Regions from separate parts of the Enterobacter sp. CFEC122 genome, predicted to be linked through region 2. Evidence: predicted binding sites of a transcription regulator. Region 2 holds the regulator's gene; each other region holds the start of a gene.
The links. Region 2 encodes PurR, which represses purine synthesis genes. Its sites were predicted from a motif close to CANGCAAACGTTTGCNTG; they were not measured.
Positions count from the first base shown of each region.

Region 1 (5,841 bases), on a different contig from region 2:
GGATTCGTTACACCAGATTTCCAGCGGGCTCATGCCCGGCTCATCGCTCAGGATGTCGCGCAGGTTGAAACGACCACCGCGGCCGCCGTCGCTCACCAGCTCCGGCATGGCGTTGGACAGACCGCCCGCGCCCACGTCGTGGATAAAGAGGATCGGGTTAGCATCGCCCAGCTGCCAGCAGCGGTCGATCACTTCCTGACAGCGACGCTCCATCTCCGGGTTGTCACGCTGCACGGACGCGAAGTCGAGATCCGCATCAGACTGGCCGGAGGCCATAGACGAGGCCGCACCGCCGCCCAGACCGATGTTCATTGCCGGGCCGCCGAGCACGATCAGCTTCGCGCCGACGACGATCTCGCCTTTCTGCACGTGATCGGCACGGATGTTGCCGATCCCGCCCGCCAGCATGATCGGTTTGTGGTAGCCGCGCAGCTCTTCGCCGTTGTGGCTGTCCACTTTCTCTTCATAGGTACGGAAGTAACCGTTCAGCGCCGGACGACCAAATTCGTTGTTAAACGCCGCGCCGCCCAGCGGGCCTTCGGTCATGATATCCAGCGCGGTCACAATGCGCTCTGGCTTGCCGAAATCTTCTTCCCACGGCTGTTCAAAGCCCGGGATACGCAGGTTGGAGACGGAGAAACCGACCAGACCCGCTTTTGGTTTTGCACCACGACCGGTCGCCCCTTCGTCACGGATTTCACCGCCGGAGCCGGTCGCCGCACCCGGCCACGGGGAGATCGCCGTCGGGTGGTTGTGGGTTTCCACTTTCATCAGGATATGCGCGGGCTCCTGATGGAAGTCATAGCGCCCTGCTTCGCGATCGGCGAAGAAGCGGCCCACCTCAGAACCTTCCATCACCGCGGCGTTGTCTTTATAGGCAGACAGCACGTGGTCAGGCGTTTGCTCCATGGTGTTTTTGATCATTTTGAACAGCGACTTTGGCTGCTGTTCGCCGTCAATAATCCAGTCGGCATTGAAAATCTTGTGGCGGCAGTGCTCCGAGTTCGCCTGCGCGAACATGTAGAGTTCAATGTCGTTCGGGTTACGGTTGAGCTTAACGAACGCATCCTGCAGATAGTCGATTTCGTCTTCTGCCAGCGCCAGGCCGAGACGCAGGTTGGCGTCAATCAGCGCCTGACGGCCCTGTCCCAGCAGGTCCACGCTCTGTACCGGTGCAGGCTGATGGTGGGAGAAAAGCTTCTGCGCGTCATCAAGAGAGGCAAATACGCTCTCCATCATGCGGTCGTGCAGTTCAGCCGCAACCGCCTGCCACTGCGCGTCGCTCAGGGTAGAGGCTTCCACGTAGTACGCTACGCCGCGCTCCAGACGGTTAATCTGGCTCAGGCCACAGTTGTGGGCGATGTCGGTGGCTTTGGAAGACCAGGGGGAGATGGTGCCCGGACGCGGCGTCGCAAGGATCAGTTTGCCGGTTGGCGTATGGCTGCTGAGGCTTGGGCCATACTTGAGCAGGCGTTCCAGCTGTACGCGCTCCTCTGCATTCAGGGGGGCATTCAGGTCAGCAAAATGGACATACTCAGCGTAAATATTGCTTACCGGAAGGTCGGCCGCCTGAAAACGTGCCAGCAGTTTGGTAATACGGAAGGCAGACAGTGCAGGCGAACCACGCAGAATTTCCATCATAAGTCTCTCGTCTTCGAAGCGCCGGGGCGCTTTCAGTGTGCGCAAGGGGGAAAACGGGCGTCATTATAGAGAATCCTGAGCGCCGACGAAACCGTTTGCGTCGAAATAAAATTGACGAAGAGATTTAACAATAGATGTGACCTGTCTCTCTAATTGGTTGCCAAGTGGCGCAAGTTTACGCAAAATGCCGCTCATTCAATGGCAAACCTTATTGTTAACATGGCTACAGCAGACTGAGGCAACCGGCGTCGCAGAGAATTAACTAATTGAAAAAATTAAAGATTAATTATCTGCTCATCGGCATTGTAACGTTGCTGTTGGCAGTGGCCCTCTGGCCTTCCATCCCCTGGATCGGCAAAGCCGAAAACCGTATCGCCGCCATTCAGGAGCGGGGGGAATTGCGCGTCAGTACCCTCAACTCTCCGCTGATTTACAGCGACATCAACGGCAAAATCATTGGACTGGATTATGAACTGGCACAGCAGTTCGCCGATTACCTTGGCGTAAAGCTGAAAATCACCGTCCGCCAGAATATCAACCAGCTGTTTGACGACCTCGATAACGACGATGCCGATATGCTGGCCGCCGGGCTGGTGTATAACAGCGAGCGCAGCAAAAACTATCAGCCAGGCCCGACCTACTACTCCGTTTCGCAGCAGTTGGTTTACCGCGTCGGGAGCCTGCGCCCGCGCTCGCTGGCGTCGATTAACGATCGGCAGCTAACGATTGCCCCCGGACACGTGGTAATTGACGATCTGCGCGAGCTCAAGGAGAAGAAATATCCGGACCTGAGCTGGACGGTGGATGCGAAACTCGGCACGACGGAGCTGCTGGAGCAGGTAAAAGATCAGAAAGTTCCTTACACCATCGCCGATTCGGTCGCGATCAGCCTGTTCCAGCGCGTGCATCCTGAAATCGCCGTGGCGCTGGACGTCACCGACGAGCAGCCTGTGACCTGGTTTACTCAGCTCGATGACGATCAGACCCTCTCTGCCGCGATGCTCGATTTCTTCAACACCATGAATGAAGACGGTACGCTGGCGCGCCTGGAGGAGAAGTACCTCGGTCATGGTGATGACTTTGACTACGTTGATACCCGCAGCTTCCTGCGTGCGGTAGACAGCGTCCTGCCGGACCTGCAGCCGCTGTTCGAAAAATACGCCCAGGAAATTGACTGGAAACTGCTGGCGGCTATTTCTTATCAGGAATCCCACTGGGATACCCAGGCCACGTCTCCGACTGGCGTACGTGGTTTGATGATGTTAACCAAAAATACCGCGCTGAGCCTGGGCGTCAATGACCGTACCGATGCGGAACAGAGCATCAGCGGCGGCGCGCGCTACCTGCAGGATATGATGGCCAAAGTCCCGGAAACGGTGCCGGAAGAGGAGCGGATCTGGTTCGCGCTGGCGGCCTACAATATGGGCTATGCGCATATGCTGGATGCGCGAGCGCTGACGGCCAAAACGAAAGGCAACCCGGACAGCTGGTCAGACGTAAAACAGCGGCTGCCGCTGCTGAGCCAGAAGCCATGGTATAACAAGCTGACGTACGGCTACGCGCGCGGGCATGAAGCCTACGCTTACGTGGAAAATATCCGTAAATATCAGATTAGCCTGGTCGGGTATCTGCTGGAGAAAGAGAAAGAGGCGCCAGAGGCCAAACGGCTGGCCCAAAGCTACCCTGCCGTGGCGCCGGACGAGCTTAACCGTCCGTCGGCTTCAATTCTGCCTTTTGCTGCTTTTTCTGCTGACGGCGCATTCGAAAGAAATCGCTTAATAGCCCCGAACACTCTGGTGCAAGCACCCCGCCGATAGTCTTTACCTGGTGGTTCATCCCCGGATGACCCAGCACGTCCATCAGCGAACCGGCCGCACCGGTTTTTTCATCCCGCGCACCGAAGACCAGAGTCCCGATCCGGCTGTGCACCATCGCCCCGGAGCACATTACGCACGGCTCCAGCGTCACATACAGCGTGGTATCAAGCAGGCGATAGTTTTGCAGCACCAGACCGCCCTGACGAAGCGCCATGATTTCGGCGTGCGCCGTCGGATCGTGGCGGCCAATGGGACGGTTCCACCCTTCACCAATCACCTGGTTATTGTGGACCAGCACGGCGCCCACGGGCACTTCGCCCTCGTCCCAGGCACGCTGAGCGAGCGTCAGCGCATGACGCATCCAGTATTCATGTGAGAATTCAGGGTTGGACAACGGTTGATACTCCAGTCGAAAAGCGGGCGGCATTATACACACCCCTTATGGATAAGACTATTCGAGTTGCTGAAGTTCACCTGATGGCGTGACGCGCCAGCGGTGCTGGCAAAAATAGAGCAGCGGGTTGTCCTGCTTGCTGTCGCTGTAGCCGCTGTACAGGCGCAGTGGCGTGCCGATACGTTTTTCCAGCTGGACCACTTTTTCATGCCCCAGGCAGCGCATCGTCAGCACCCAACCGCCGTAGCCGCGGGCAATTTGCGTGGCGATAAGATTCACGCGCGGTAGCCAGGGGGTATCAAAGTAGACCTGCTCCACCAGCGTCTGCGGGGAGCCGGTAATCAGCCAGATGTCGGCATCGTTCGCGTCGAGGTAGCCGGTCAGGCGCGCCTGCACCACCGGGAATGCGGCAACGTGGCCGCGGAACCACTGCGCAAAATCCTGCTCGAGCTGTTTAAGCCGCGCTTCGCTGTGCCCAAACGTACATCCCCACAGCAGCAGGCTCATCGGCCATCGCGCCGCACGGCCTTTCACCAGCAGCGCGATCCCGATAACCGGTAAGAGCGGTAGCACGAGCAGCGCATTCAGAGGCTGACGCCGCAGCAGGTAACGCATAAACGTACCAAACATATCCTGCTGATGCAGCGTGCCATCCAGGTCGAAAAAGACAACGCGACGCCCGTGATTTGCCAAACCTTACTCCTCTGGGTCGTTGAAACCTAATAGCCAGGTAAACAGGAACCCGGCGATCACCGCTACTAAATAGCCTAACAGATAGAGCACCACTTTTCCGGTCACGATGGTTAATGCCAGCGGTAACCCCGAGAGACCAAAGGTGATGACGGTGGCAACTTTCCAGTAGCTGATCAGCGCCCCGCCTACCGCGCCGCCCAGACAGGCCGCGAGGAACGGTTTACCCAGCGGCAGCGTAACACCGAAAATCAGCGGCTCGCCAATGCCGAGCAGTCCGACCGGGAGTGCGCCTTTAATCATTTTTTTCAGACGCGCGTTGCGGGTTTTCATCAGTACCGCAATTGCCGCACCGACCTGCCCTACACCCGCCATCGACAGGATAGGCAGCAGCGCGTTATAGCCGTGCGCCTGCACCAGCTCGACGTGGATTGGAACCAGCCCCTGATGCAGGCCGGTCAGCACCAGCGGCAGGAAAGTACCCGACAGCACCGCGCCCACTAACAGGCCGCCGCGGTCAATCGCCAGCGACGCACCGTGGGCGATGGCCTCAGAGATCCACCCGCCTAACGGCTGGAGGGCCACAATCGCTACGCTACCGGTAATCAGCGTGGTCAGCAGCGGGTTGAGAATCAGCTCGATGGAGCCTGGCAGAACCGCGCGCAGCCGTTTCTCGATCCAGCACATCAGGATGACCACCAGCAGCACCGCGATCACCCCGCCGCGGCCCGGCTGAAGCGCCTCACCAAACAGCGTAATCTGCGCCAGCTGCGGGCTGGACAAGATGCCCGCCATCACCCCGCCCATCGCCAGCGATCAGCCAAACACCTTCGCGGTATTCACCCCGACCAGAATGTTCATGATGGCGAACACCGCGCTGCCGAAGATCCCGAGAATCCCCAGCAGGTTCGGATACTGCGTGGCGAAATCCCCCACAATATCCGGGCGCTTGAGGATATTGATGATCCCGGTGATCAGGCCTGAGGCAATAAACGCCGGGATCAGCGGAATAAAGACATTTGCCAGCTGTCGCAGCGCATCGCTCATGGGGGCTTTGTATTTCGCCTTTGCCTGGGCTTTGGTGCGCTCAGCATCGTCAATCGATACGCTCGCACTCACGCCCATCAGCGCGCGCATGGCATCGACAACCTGCGCCGCTTTCCCTGGGCCGACGATCAGCTGGTGCTGCTGCCCCTGTTTCACGTAGCCGCTGACGCCGGAAAGCTGCTTCAGACCCGGCACGTCAAGCTGGTCGTCGTCATGCACCTCGACGCGCACGCGCGTCATGCAGTTTTCGAG
Region 1 covers NZ_JBRIQR010000022.1:61,037-66,877, forward strand. Annotated here, with positions in the region: gene purL (phosphoribosylformylglycinamidine synthase) at 1-1,641, opposite strand, end outside; gene mltF (membrane-bound lytic murein transglycosylase MltF) at 1,908-3,458, shown strand; gene tadA (tRNA adenosine(34) deaminase TadA) at 3,346-3,885, opposite strand; gene yfhb (phosphatidylglycerophosphatase C) at 3,910-4,545, opposite strand; partial or broken gene ACVCAM_RS16195 (PTS transporter subunit EIIC) at 4,549-5,841, opposite strand, start outside.
Region 1: the regulator PurR is predicted to act here: its motif matches at 1,726-1,743, upstream of purL (phosphoribosylformylglycinamidine synthase).

Region 2 (5,841 bases):
ATCCGGTCGAACTGCTCGTTCAGGTCACGGTAGTCCTGCAGCCGGATATCCACATCAAGACCCTGACAGCGCTCCCGCGCCATTTTTTGCTGTTCCGCTGAGATCGTCACGCCGACCACGCTGACGCCGTAGTGCTTCGCCATAAAATACGCCAGCCCGCCCCAGCCGCAGCCGATATCCAGCACGCGCATGCCGGGCTGTAGCTGCAGCTTCTCGCTGATCAGGCGCAGCTTGGCCTGCTGTGCTTCCTCAAGCGTCGACGCGTCTTTCCAGTAGGCGCAGGAATATTGCATGAAAGGGTCCAGCATGCGGCTGAACAGGTCGTTGCCGAGATCGTAATGTTCTTTGCCGACGATCCAGGCGCGTTTTTTACTTTGCAAGTTAAACAGTCGGGCAGAGGCGACACGCAGGGTGTCTTTCAGATTGCGGGGGAGTTGATTTTCCAGACCGGCGCGCAACACGCTGGCAAAAAAGATATCCAGACGTTCGCACTCCCACCAGCCGTCCATATAACTTTCTCCCAGGCCTAACGATCCTTCCCGCAACACGCGTTTAAAAAAGTCGGGATGTTTTACCTGGGGATCGGATGGCGAAGATCCGTTGATAGTGATGCCTGCTCGACCTAACAGTTCACTGACGATCCGGGACCAGTTGTCGTCCGGAACGCTGACTTCTTCTATACACGATGAACTCATAGCTTCTCCATCACCCTGATGTGATCAGAACCTTCAAACAGCGTAGACGCTTTTTTTGGTTTGTGAGAAATCTCACGGTAAATACCGCGAGGCTAGTATCCGACGTAGAACAGAGGAAGGGAGATAACCCTTGCCGAAATGCCTTCCATGGTAAAACGGGAGCACTCCGGCTCCCGTTAACACTTAATATTTATCGTATTTAATCGAACCAAATTTAGTATAGGCCTCAAAATTTGGTGATTCAATAGAAAATTGTTAGCAACCTAATCACTGAAATGTAACATGATTTCTGGCGCAATCAGGCATGCGAAGTTTCCACCTGCGCGCCGTTATCCTGCTCGCGCTGCGCGGACGCCTGCATGCGGTAACCCAATACCGCCAGCGCTACGGTGAACAGCATCACGCTGGTGGTGGTCAACAGCGGCGTGGCAATCAGCGCCGAGACCACCAGACTTGCGAGGAAGCACAGACCCAGCTGCAGGGTATTTTGCAGCGCGGCGGCGCGGCCTGTCGCCTGCGGGAACGGACGTAACGCCTGTGCCACAACGATAGGGTAAATCGCCCCGTTCGCCACGGCCATCACGCAGAAGGGGATCAAAATTTCAGCCAGGCCCGCGCCCGGAATAAACCCGACGGCCCAGGTCCCGATAACGCTCAGGGCATACAGCACCAGCAGCCATGGCAGCATCTGCTGACCTTCCCATTTTTGCAGCGCCGCGCGGCAGCCGTACCCGCCCACCAGGAACGCGATGGTCTGCGGAACATAGCTCAGACCGATGGCCGCCGGGCTGTAGCCCATATCGTGCAGAATAAACGGCGAGCCGGTGAGCCACGCGAAGAAGCTGGCCGAACAGGCGGCATAAATCAGGACATTCCCGCGATACGCTTTGGCGCTCAGCAGGGAGGTGAAGGTAATCGGCGTCGCGTCGGCATGCGCCTCTTTTTTATGCGCGGGCTTAAGGGCAAACGCCGGCAGCATCAGCACCAGCGTGATGGCAAACAGCGTGGCAAAAATGGCCTGCCAGTCAAAGTGCGCGAGGATCCAGCTGCCCAGCAGCGGAGCCAGGGCAGGGGAGAGGCCCACCAGCGGCATAATGGTGGCGAAAATACGGTTTGTGCGGTTAGCCGGGTAGGAGTCGGTCACCAGCGCCTGCCAGGTCACCGCCGCAGCACAGACGCCCACGGCCTGAACGAAGCGCAGCACCAGCAGCCAGGTAGCATCGCGCACCCACAGCATCCCCAGGCAGCCCACGGCAAAAATGGCCAGACCCAGCAGCAGCACCGGTTTACGACCGAAGCGATCCGAGAGCGGTCCCCAGAGCAGCTGGGCGAAAGCAAAACCGGCAAGGAACAGGCTCAGGCTGGCGCTGATGGCCGCGGCAGGGGTTTGCAGGTCTTCCTGCATCGCGGCAAACGCGGGCAGGTACATGTCGGTGGCCAAAAAGCCCAGCACGCTTAAGCCGCCGAGCCAGACTAAAAATCCTTTCCTGGGTTGCATTCTTTTATTCTCCTGAGGAGGCAGGTGTACGTTGGCGCAGAGTGTAGGGAGTGCAAAGCGGCTTGTGAAACGCTAATATTTGGCGTGTGCATTCAAATTTTTTGCAGGCAGAAAATGTGGTCAGATTATTCTCTTGAAGTGGTCGATGCTGTTGCGCGTAACGGCAGCTTTAGCGGTGCAGCGCAGGAGTTGCACCGCGTCCCTTCGGCCATCAGCTACACGGTGCGTCAGCTTGAGGAGTGGCTGGCGGTTCCGCTGTTTGAACGGCGGCATCGCGACGTGGAATTAACGCCCGCCGGAGCATGGTTTTTGAAAGAAGGGCGTTCTGTTATCAAAAAAATGCAGATCACCCGCGAACAGTGTCAGCAGATCGCCAACGGCTGGCGGGGGCATCTCGCCATCGCGGTAGATAACATCGTGAAGCCGGAACGCACCCGGCAGATGATCGTGGATTTCTATCGTCATTTCTCTGACGTCGAGCTACGGGTCTCGCAGGAGGTGTTCAACGGCGTCTGGGATGCGCTGGCGGACGGCAGGGCGGAGATGGCGATTGGCGCGACGCAGGCGATCCCGGTCGGGGGACGTTACGCCTTTCGCGACATGGGGATGCTGAGCTGGAAATGCGTGGTGGCCAGCGATCATCCTCTGGCAGCGATGGAAGGTCCGCTGAGCGACGATACGCTGCGCAACTGGCCGTCGCTGGTGCTGGAGGATACGTCCCGTTCATTGCCCAAGCGTATCACCTGGCTTCTGGATAACCAGCGGCGGGTGGTGGCTCCTGACTGGGAATCATCGGCGACGTGCCTCAGCGCCGGGCTGTGCGTCGCGATGGTGCCCGCTCATTTTGCGCGTCCACGCATCGATACCGGAGAATGGGTTGAACTGACGCTGGAGAATCCGTTCCCGGACGCAGCCTGCTGCCTGACCTGGCAACAAAATGATGTCTCGCCCGCCATGGCCTGGCTGCTGGATTATCTGGGGGACAGCGAAACCCTAAACCGGGAATGGTTACGGGAGCCAGCGTAGCTGGCCCCGTCAAGGGATTAACGACGGTAGTCGCGGAACGGACCGTCCGCAACGGAACGGCGTTCAATCAGGCGCGGGTGAACTTCAATGGACTGCGACTCTTCGCGCTTGTTGACGATTCTGTCCAGCAGCATATTGAAGGCCGTTTCGCCCAGCGAATCTTTTGGCTGGTGAATGGTTGTCAGCGCCGGGGTGAAGAAGCGCGCGTTACGCACGTTGTCATACCCGATCACGGAAATATCCTGCGGTACGCGCAAACCCAGCTCATCGGCGGCGCAGAGCGCGCCCATGGCCATGATGTCACCGCCGCAGAAAACGGCGGTCGGGCGGTGCTGCTGGGAAACGATCTGCTGCATCGCGCGGTAGCCTGATTCCGGCTCAAAGTCGCCCTGCACGATCCAGTTTTCCGGCACGGTGATGAGCGCTTCTTCCATCGCTTTCATAAAACCGGCCAGACGGCCCGCGCCGGTGTTACGCTCCAGCGGACCGGGGATCACGCCAATCTCGCGGTGACCGCGTTCGATCAGGTAACGACCCGCCATGTAACCGCCTTCGAAGGCGTTGTCGATAACGGAGTCGGTGAAGTCCGCGCGCGCTTCACCCCAGTCCATGACCACCATGGGGATATGGCGATACTCTTCCAGCATCGACAGCACGGATTCCGGGTACTCGGAACACATGACCAGCAGGCCATCGACGCGCTTTTGCGCCATCATCGACAGGTAGGCGCGCTGTTTTTCTATGCTGTTCCACGCGTTGCCCAGAATCAGGGTATAGCCTTTCTGGAAGCAGTTCTTCTCTACCGCTTCTATGATCTCGGCAAAATAGGCCGCTTCACTGCTGGTCGCCAGCAATCCAATGGATTTGGTGTGATTAACCTTGAGGCTGCGCGCAACCGCACTTGGCGAATAGTGCAGCTCTTTGATCGCTGCCCAGACGGCGTTGCGCGTCTCTTCCGCCACAAAGCGGGTTTTGTTAATTACATGTGATACGGTTGTAGTGGAAACGTTTGCGCGTTTTGCTACGTCTTTAATTGTTGCCATTAAATGTCACTCCAGACCATATCCTAAACTCCTGAAAAACTTGAAGGTAAACGTTTGCCTTCTCTCACCCTTATCACGCAATCTTGAATTGCGGCACGCCGGGAAAACGACACGGGACGTCAGGAGGGGGTCAATGGCCGGTACGCTAATAAATTTAGCGTGGAATTTTGTCCTATCTTGATGAAAAGGGGAAGAGGTAAAGTGTTTATCAGCCTAAATCTAGGAAGATTTTTGACGTAAATTATGCAAAAATGAGCAGGCTCACTTTTCGTGGGGGGATTAAAAGGAGAAAAATTGATGAGTTCCGATCTGAAGTTTTCGCTGTTCACCACCGTGGTTGTGCTGGCTCTGATTGTCGCGGCGGGTCTGACGGCCGCGCTGCACTGATTTACGCGGAGGGAGAGCCTTCTCCCTCCCGCTCACCTCGATTGTTACTCCTAAGGCAAAAATCTTTTGCCATTTTGTAAACTTCTCATTTTTTGTGATTGATGTCATGCTTTCCGCTTCTTTGTTCTGTGTCACCACATGACACGGCATCCGGAGTTGACGCATGAAAATCAATTTTCCCCTGCTGGCCCTGGCGATTGGCGCTTTTGGGATTGGCACCACTGAATTTTCCCCGATGGGGTTACTGCCCGTTATCGCCCGCGGCGTGGACGTCTCGATCCCTGCGGCCGGCATGTTAATCAGCGCCTACGCCATTGGCGTGATGGTGGGGGCGCCGCTGATGACGCTTCTCCTTTCACACCGCGCGCGCCGCAATGCGCTGATTTTCCTGATGGCGATTTTCACCCTCGGCAACGTGCTTTCGGCCATTTCGCCGGACTACACCACGTTGATGCTTTCGCGTATTCTGACCAGCCTTAACCACGGCGCGTTCTTTGGGCTGGGGTCGGTTGTGGCGGCAAGCGTGGTGCCGAAACACAAGCAGGCCAGCGCCGTAGCCACCATGTTTATGGGCCTGACCATCGCTAACATCGGCGGCGTTCCTGCGGCAACCTGGCTGGGCGAGGTCATTGGCTGGCGGATGTCCTTCCTGGCGACGGCTGGACTGGGCGTGGTCGCGATGGTGGCCTTGTTCTTCTCCCTGCCAAAGGGCAGCGCCGGAGAACGTCCGGAAGTGCGTAAGGAGCTGGCGGTGCTGATGCGCCCGCAGGTGCTCTCCGCGCTGCTGACCACCGTGCTGGGGGCAGGGGCGATGTTTACCCTCTATACCTATATTTCACCGGTGCTGCATGACATCACCCACGCAACGCCACTCTTCGTTACCGCGATGCTGGTGCTGATTGGCGTGGGCTTCTCGATTGGCAACTATCTCGGCGGGAAATTTGCCGACCGTTCCGTGAGCGGAACGCTGAAGGGCTTCTTAACCCTGCTGATTGTTATCATGATCGCCATTCCGTGGCTGGCGCGCAACGAGTTTGGTGCCGCGATCGCAATGGTCGTCTGGGGGGCTGCAACGTTCGCGGTGGTGCCACCGCTGCAGATGCGCGTGATGCGCGTCGCGCATGAAGCGCCGGGCCTCTCATCCTCGGTCAATATTGGTGCTTTCAACCTGGGCAATGCGCTCGGTGCGGCG
Region 2 covers NZ_JBRIQR010000011.1:19,725-25,565, reverse strand. Annotated here, with positions in the region: gene cfa (cyclopropane fatty acyl phospholipid synthase) at 1-695, opposite strand, end outside; gene punC (purine nucleoside transporter PunC) at 994-2,193, opposite strand; gene punR (DNA-binding transcriptional activator PunR) at 2,308-3,219, shown strand; gene purR (HTH-type transcriptional repressor PurR) at 3,237-4,262, opposite strand; gene cydH (cytochrome bd-I oxidase subunit CydH) at 4,560-4,649, shown strand; gene ACVCAM_RS09655 (MFS transporter) at 4,813-5,841, shown strand, end outside.

Region 3 (5,841 bases), on a different contig from region 2:
GCGGTTGGCATTTTTCAGCTTGCTCACGCGCTTCGCCATCGCCATCGCTTCGGCGGCGGCGGTCGCTTCATCCAGCAGAGACGCGGAGGCGATATCCATCCCGGTCAGATCCAGCGTTACCTGCTGGAAGTTCAGCAGCGCTTCCAGACGACCCTGGGACACTTCTGGCTGATACGGCGTATAGGCGGTGTACCAGCCCGGGTTTTCCAGCATGTTGCGCAGGATCACCGGCGGCAACTGCACGTTGGTGTAGCCCATGCCAATGTAAGACTTATAGCGCTTGTTCAGGCCGGCGATAGCCTTCAGCTCCGCCAGCGCGGCGAACTCCGTGGTGGCTTTCCCCACCTGAGGCGGCGTGGCTAGCTGGATGTCTTTTGGCACAATCTGGCCGATCAGTGCGTTTAATGAATCCGCGCCAACCGTCTTCAGCATCTCCTGCTGTTGCTGAGCATCCGGCCCAATGTGACGTTCAATGAAGGCGCCACGGTTTTCAAGCTGGCTTAAAGTCTGTGTCATGAGCGATGGTTCCTGAAACGTGCAGTGAATCGTAGTTATCTGTAACGCTGTTGCCCGGTGGCGCTAACGCTTACCGGGCCTACGTTGATCTCCAGGCCGGATAAGCGCAGCGCCATCCGGCACAACGTTATTCGTCTTCCAGTAGTGCTTCGTATGCGGTCGCATCCAGCAGCGCGGCAACCTGGGATTCGTCGCTGGCTTTGATCTTGAAGATCCAGCCGCCTTCATAAGGCTCGCTGTTGACCAGCTCCGGGGAGTCGCTCAGCGCGTCGTTGACTGCAACAATCTCACCGCTTACCGGTGCGTAGATGTCTGATGCCGCTTTTACGGACTCCGCCACGGCGCAGTCGTCGCCCGCGCTCACGGTCGTGCCCACGTCAGGCAGGTCAACAAACACCATGTCGCCCAGCAGCTCTTGCGCGTGCTCGGTGATCCCGACGGTGTAAGTGCCGTCCGCCTCTTTGCGCAGCCACTCGTGTTCTTTGCTGTATTTCAGTTCTGCTGGCACATTGCTCATTGAAGTTCTCCTGATAAAAATAGTTAGGCGACCGGCTTACCGGCGCGAACAAAAATCGGTTTGGTCACGTTGACCGGCATTTCGCGGTTGCGGATTTGCACCACCGCCGTTTCGCCAATGCCTGCCGGCACGCGTGCCAGTGCAATACTGTAGCCCAGCGTCGGTGAGAAGGTTCCGCTGGTGATCACGCCTTCGCGAGGATTGCCGTCAGCATCGGTAAAACGTACAGGCAGTTCGCCGCGCAGTACGCCTTTTTCCTTCATCACCAGGCCAACCAGCTGTTCAGTGCCCTTCTCACGCTGCATCTCCAGCGCTTCACGGCCAATAAAGTCACGGTCAGCCGGTTCCCACGCGATGGTCCAGCCCATGTTGGCGGCCAGCGGAGAGACGCCTTCGTCCATCTCCTGACCGTAGAGGTTCATGCCCGCTTCCAGACGCAGCGTATCGCGCGCGCCCAGGCCCGCAGGCTTCACGCCCGCCTCCACCAGCGCACGCCAGAAATCAGCGGCCTTTTCGTTCGGCATCGCAATTTCGTAGCCCGCTTCACCGGTGTAGCCGGTGGTGGCGATAAACAGATCGCCCGCCTGCACGCCGAAGAACGGCTTCATGCCTTCGGTGGCTTTACGTTGCTCATCGTTGAACAGAGATGCGGCTTTCGCCTGCGCGTTAGGCCCCTGCACGGCGATCAGCGACAGGTCATCACGGACGGTGATGTCGATGGCATACGGTTCGGCGTGTTGGGTGATCCAGGAGAGGTCTTTTTCGCGGGTGGCGGAGTTTACAACGAGGCGGAAGAAATCTTCGGTGAAGTAGTAGACGATAAGGTCATCAATCACGCCGCCCGAGGCATTCAGCATGCCGGTATAGAGCGCTTTACCCGGCGTCTTCAGTTTGGCGACGTCGTTTGCCAGCAGATAACGCAAAAACTCCCGGGTGCGGCTACCGCGCAGATCGACAATCGTCATATGGGACACGTCGAACATACCGGCATCGGTGCGCACCGCGTGGTGCTCATCAATCTGCGAGCCGTAGTGCAGCGGCATCATCCAGCCGTGGAAGTCCACCATGCGGGCGCCGCATAACACGTGTTGTTCGTACAAAGGAGTCTGTTGAGCCATCTTGTCCTCGTTGAAAAATTCACCGTGAAACCCGGTATCGGCCCCGCTTTCGGGCACCGACGCAAACGTTCTCTTTTACCTGAACTTACCACCGAAAACGGCGGTTAACCATAAGGCAAAACAGGTCATCACATTAGCTTATGACCAAAAAACGCTGAAAAGCCTACAGAGTTATCCACTGGAAAAATGCGATTAACCCCGCACAAAATTAACAATGATCTAACAGGATTTAGCACATGGTGATATTTCGTGCGGAAAAACGGGCCGAATTTCTGTAACGAGAAAAACACGACATTAGATTATCTAATGCGAAAAATGACGTGAAATTAGAATATTTCAAACGAGGGAATTTCCCCGGCGCAGAGGCCGGGAAAAGAAAGTGTGACAGGGGTCTACATTAACGCAGCCAGTCCGGGAGGTCGTTCAGACCCATCGCCTGACGGAGGAGTTGGGGTTTAACACCCGGAAGAGTGTCAGCAAGCTTAAGGCCGATGTCGCGCAGCAATTTCTTCGCCGGATTTGACCCGGCAAACAGCTCGCGGAAGCCCTGCATACCCGCCAGCATCATTGCCGCGCTGTGCTTGCGGCTGCGCTCGTAGCGACGCAGGTAGAGATGCTGGCCGATATCTTTGCCTTCACGATGCAGGCGACGCAGCTCTTCTACCAGCTCCGCCGCGTCCATAAAGCCAAGGTTAACGCCCTGCCCGGCCAGCGGATGGATGGTATGCGCCGCATCGCCCACCAGCGCCAGACGGTGCGCCGCAAACTGGCGCGCGTAGCGGCCGGTTAACGGGAATACCTGACGCTCGCTTTCAAGCGTGCACAGGCCAAGGCGGTTATCAAAGGCCACGCACAGCGCCTGGTTAAAGGCCTCCGGCGTCGCCTCATGCATCTGCTGGGCTTTTTCCGGCACCAGGGACCAGACAATTGAGCACAGGTGCGGATCGGCAAGCGGCAGGAACGCCAGTATGCCATCGTTGTGGAAAATCTGGCGCGCCACGCCTCCGTGCGCCTCTTCGGTACGGATCGTCGCGACCAGAGCATGATGGCGGTAATCCCAGTATGTCAGCGGGATATCGGCTTTATTACGCAGCCAGGAGTTGGCACCGTCAGCACCGACCACCAGACGCGCGGTCAGCATGTCGCCACTCTGCAGGGTGATAAACGCCTCGTTTTCGCCCCACGCCACCTGCTGGATCTGCGCAGGCGCAATCAGCGTCACGTCGCTGCACTGCTGTGCTTTCTGCCAGAGCGCGTGGTGGATCACCGCGTTTTCAACGATGTGCCCCAGATGGCTATAGCCCATGCTTTCATCGTCAAAAGCAATATGACCAAAGCTGTCTTTATCCCACACTTCCATGCCGTGATAGCAGCTGGCACGGTGTGCCACAATATCTGACCAGACGCCAAGGTGCGTCAGCAGCTTTTCGCTGGCCGCATTGATCGCCGAGACGCGGAGTTCAGGCGGCGCATCCGGTGCAACGGGCTGAGGCTGCTTTTGCTCCAGCACCGCCACGCGCAGGCCGCTGCCCTGTAATCCGCAGGCCAATGCCAGTCCAACCATTCCGCCGCCAACGATGGCGACATCAACATTTTGCACGGTGATAACTCCTTAACGCGCGACCCAACCCAGGGTCCGCTGCGCCAGCACGTCACGTGCCGGAATGAATAATTCCATCGCCATCAGCCCAAGGTTGCGACCCGCAACCAGCGGTGCCCAGCGATTGGCAAAAAGATGAACCAGACCATCGGTCACACCGATGGTGGCCTCTTTATCCGCCTGTCGGCGCTTCTGGTAATGACTCAGCACCGAATAGGCCCCACAGTCTTTTTGCTCGCCCCACGCCTGCACCAGTGATTCGGCCAGGCTCATGACATCGCGTAAGCCAAGGTTGAAACCTTGCCCCGCGATGGGGTGCAGCGTCTGCGCAGCGTTACCGACAAGCGCCAGACGATGGGAGACAGACTGAGACGCCGTGGTCAGCGAAAGCGGGTAGACCGTCCGCTTGCCGGCATGGGTAATACGCCCCAGCCGCCAGCCAAAGGCTTTCTGCAGCTCGGTACAAAAACGTTCGTCGGACCAGGCCTTAACCTCTTCCGCCTTATCCTGCGGGTGACACCAGACCAGGGAACAGCGCCCGTCCGACATCGGCAGCATCGCCAGCGGGCCATGCTGCGTAAAGCGCTCAAAGGCCCTGCCGTTGTGGTCAGCTGCGGTAGCGACGTTCGCAATGACCGCCACCTGGCCGTAAGGCTGCTGGCGCCACTCCACGCCACACTGGGTGCCGAGCGACGAGCGCGAACCGTCCGCAGCGACCAGAAGCTGGCCTTCAAGGACGGTGCCGTTTTCCAGGGTCACGCTGACCGACGCGTCACTTCGGCTCACGCTGGCCACGCGCGCGGGGCAATGCAGCGTGACGCCCGGCGCGTCCTGGAGCAGGCGGAACAGACGCAATCCGACGTCGTGCAGCTCAACAACCTGACCCAGGGCATCAATCCGGTAATCCTGCGCGTCCAGCGTGACAAAGCCTGCATGTCCGCGATCGCTGACGTGAACGGTCCCGATCGCCGTAGCACGGTCGGCAATCGCCTGCCAGATCCCAATGCGGGAAAGCTGCTGGCAGGTGCCCTGCGCCAGCGCAATGGCGCGGGCATCAAAACCGGGGTGATTCGACGCCTCTGGCGCAACGGCTTCTACCAGGTGCACCGGAAGCTGGCCCTGCGTCATATGCGAAATGGCCAGCGCCAGCGTGGCCCCGGTCATGCCGCCGCCCACGATAATCACGCTCATGCGCGCGCCGCTGCCATCAGCGCCTCGATATCGTCAGCGTTTTTCACAACGCTCGCGGTCAGGTTTTCATTACCGGTTTCGGTAATCACGATATCGTCTTCAATACGAATGCCAATCCCGCGGTATTCTTCAGGCACGTCGGCATCCGGCGCGATGTAGAGACCCGGCTCCACGGTTAATACCATGCCCGGCTCCAGCACGCGCGAACGGTCGGCGCCGTATGCGCCAACGTCATGCACGTCCAGCCCCAGCCAGTGGCTCAGGCCGTGCATGAAATACGGTCGGTGCGCATTTTCAGCAATCAGGGTGTCGACATCCCCTTTCAGAATCCCGAGCCTGACCAGACCGGTAATCATGATGCGCACCACTTCGCCGGTCACTTCCTGCATGGAAGTCCCCGGACGATACAGTTTGAGCGCTGTCTCAAGGGATTCGAGAACAATGTCATAAATCGCGCGCTGTGCCGGCGAGAATTTACCGTTCACCGGGAAGGTACGGGTGATGTCCCCCGCATAGCCCTGATATTCGCAACCGGCGTCAATCAGCACCAGATCGTCGTCGCGCAGCGCACTTTCGTTTTCGGTGTAGTGCAGAATGCAGCCGTTTTCCCCGCCGCCGACAATGGTGTTGTAGGAGGGATAGCGCGCGCCGTGGCGGTTAAATTCGTGGTGAATTTCGCCTTCCAGCTGGTATTCGAACATCCCGGGACGGCATTTCTCCATGGCGCGGGTGTGTGCCAGCGCGCTGATTTCGCCCGCGCGGCGCATCACATTTAGCTCTTCCTCAGACTTGAACAGGCGCATCTCATGCACCACCGGACGCCAGTCCGTCAGCGTGGCCGGTGCGGACAGGTTCTGGCGCGAGCCTTTGCGCAGCTTATCCAGCGCGGTGAAAACAAT
Region 3 covers NZ_JBRIQR010000021.1:84,607-90,447, reverse strand. Annotated here, with positions in the region: gene gcvP (aminomethyl-transferring glycine dehydrogenase) at 1-516, opposite strand, end outside; gene gcvH (glycine cleavage system protein GcvH) at 644-1,033, opposite strand; gene gcvT (glycine cleavage system aminomethyltransferase GcvT) at 1,057-2,151, opposite strand; gene ubiI (FAD-dependent 2-octaprenylphenol hydroxylase) at 2,549-3,751, opposite strand; gene ubiH (2-octaprenyl-6-methoxyphenyl hydroxylase) at 3,764-4,942, opposite strand; gene pepP (Xaa-Pro aminopeptidase) at 4,939-5,841, opposite strand, start outside.
Region 3: the regulator PurR is predicted to act here: its motif matches at 2,210-2,227, upstream of gcvT (glycine cleavage system aminomethyltransferase GcvT).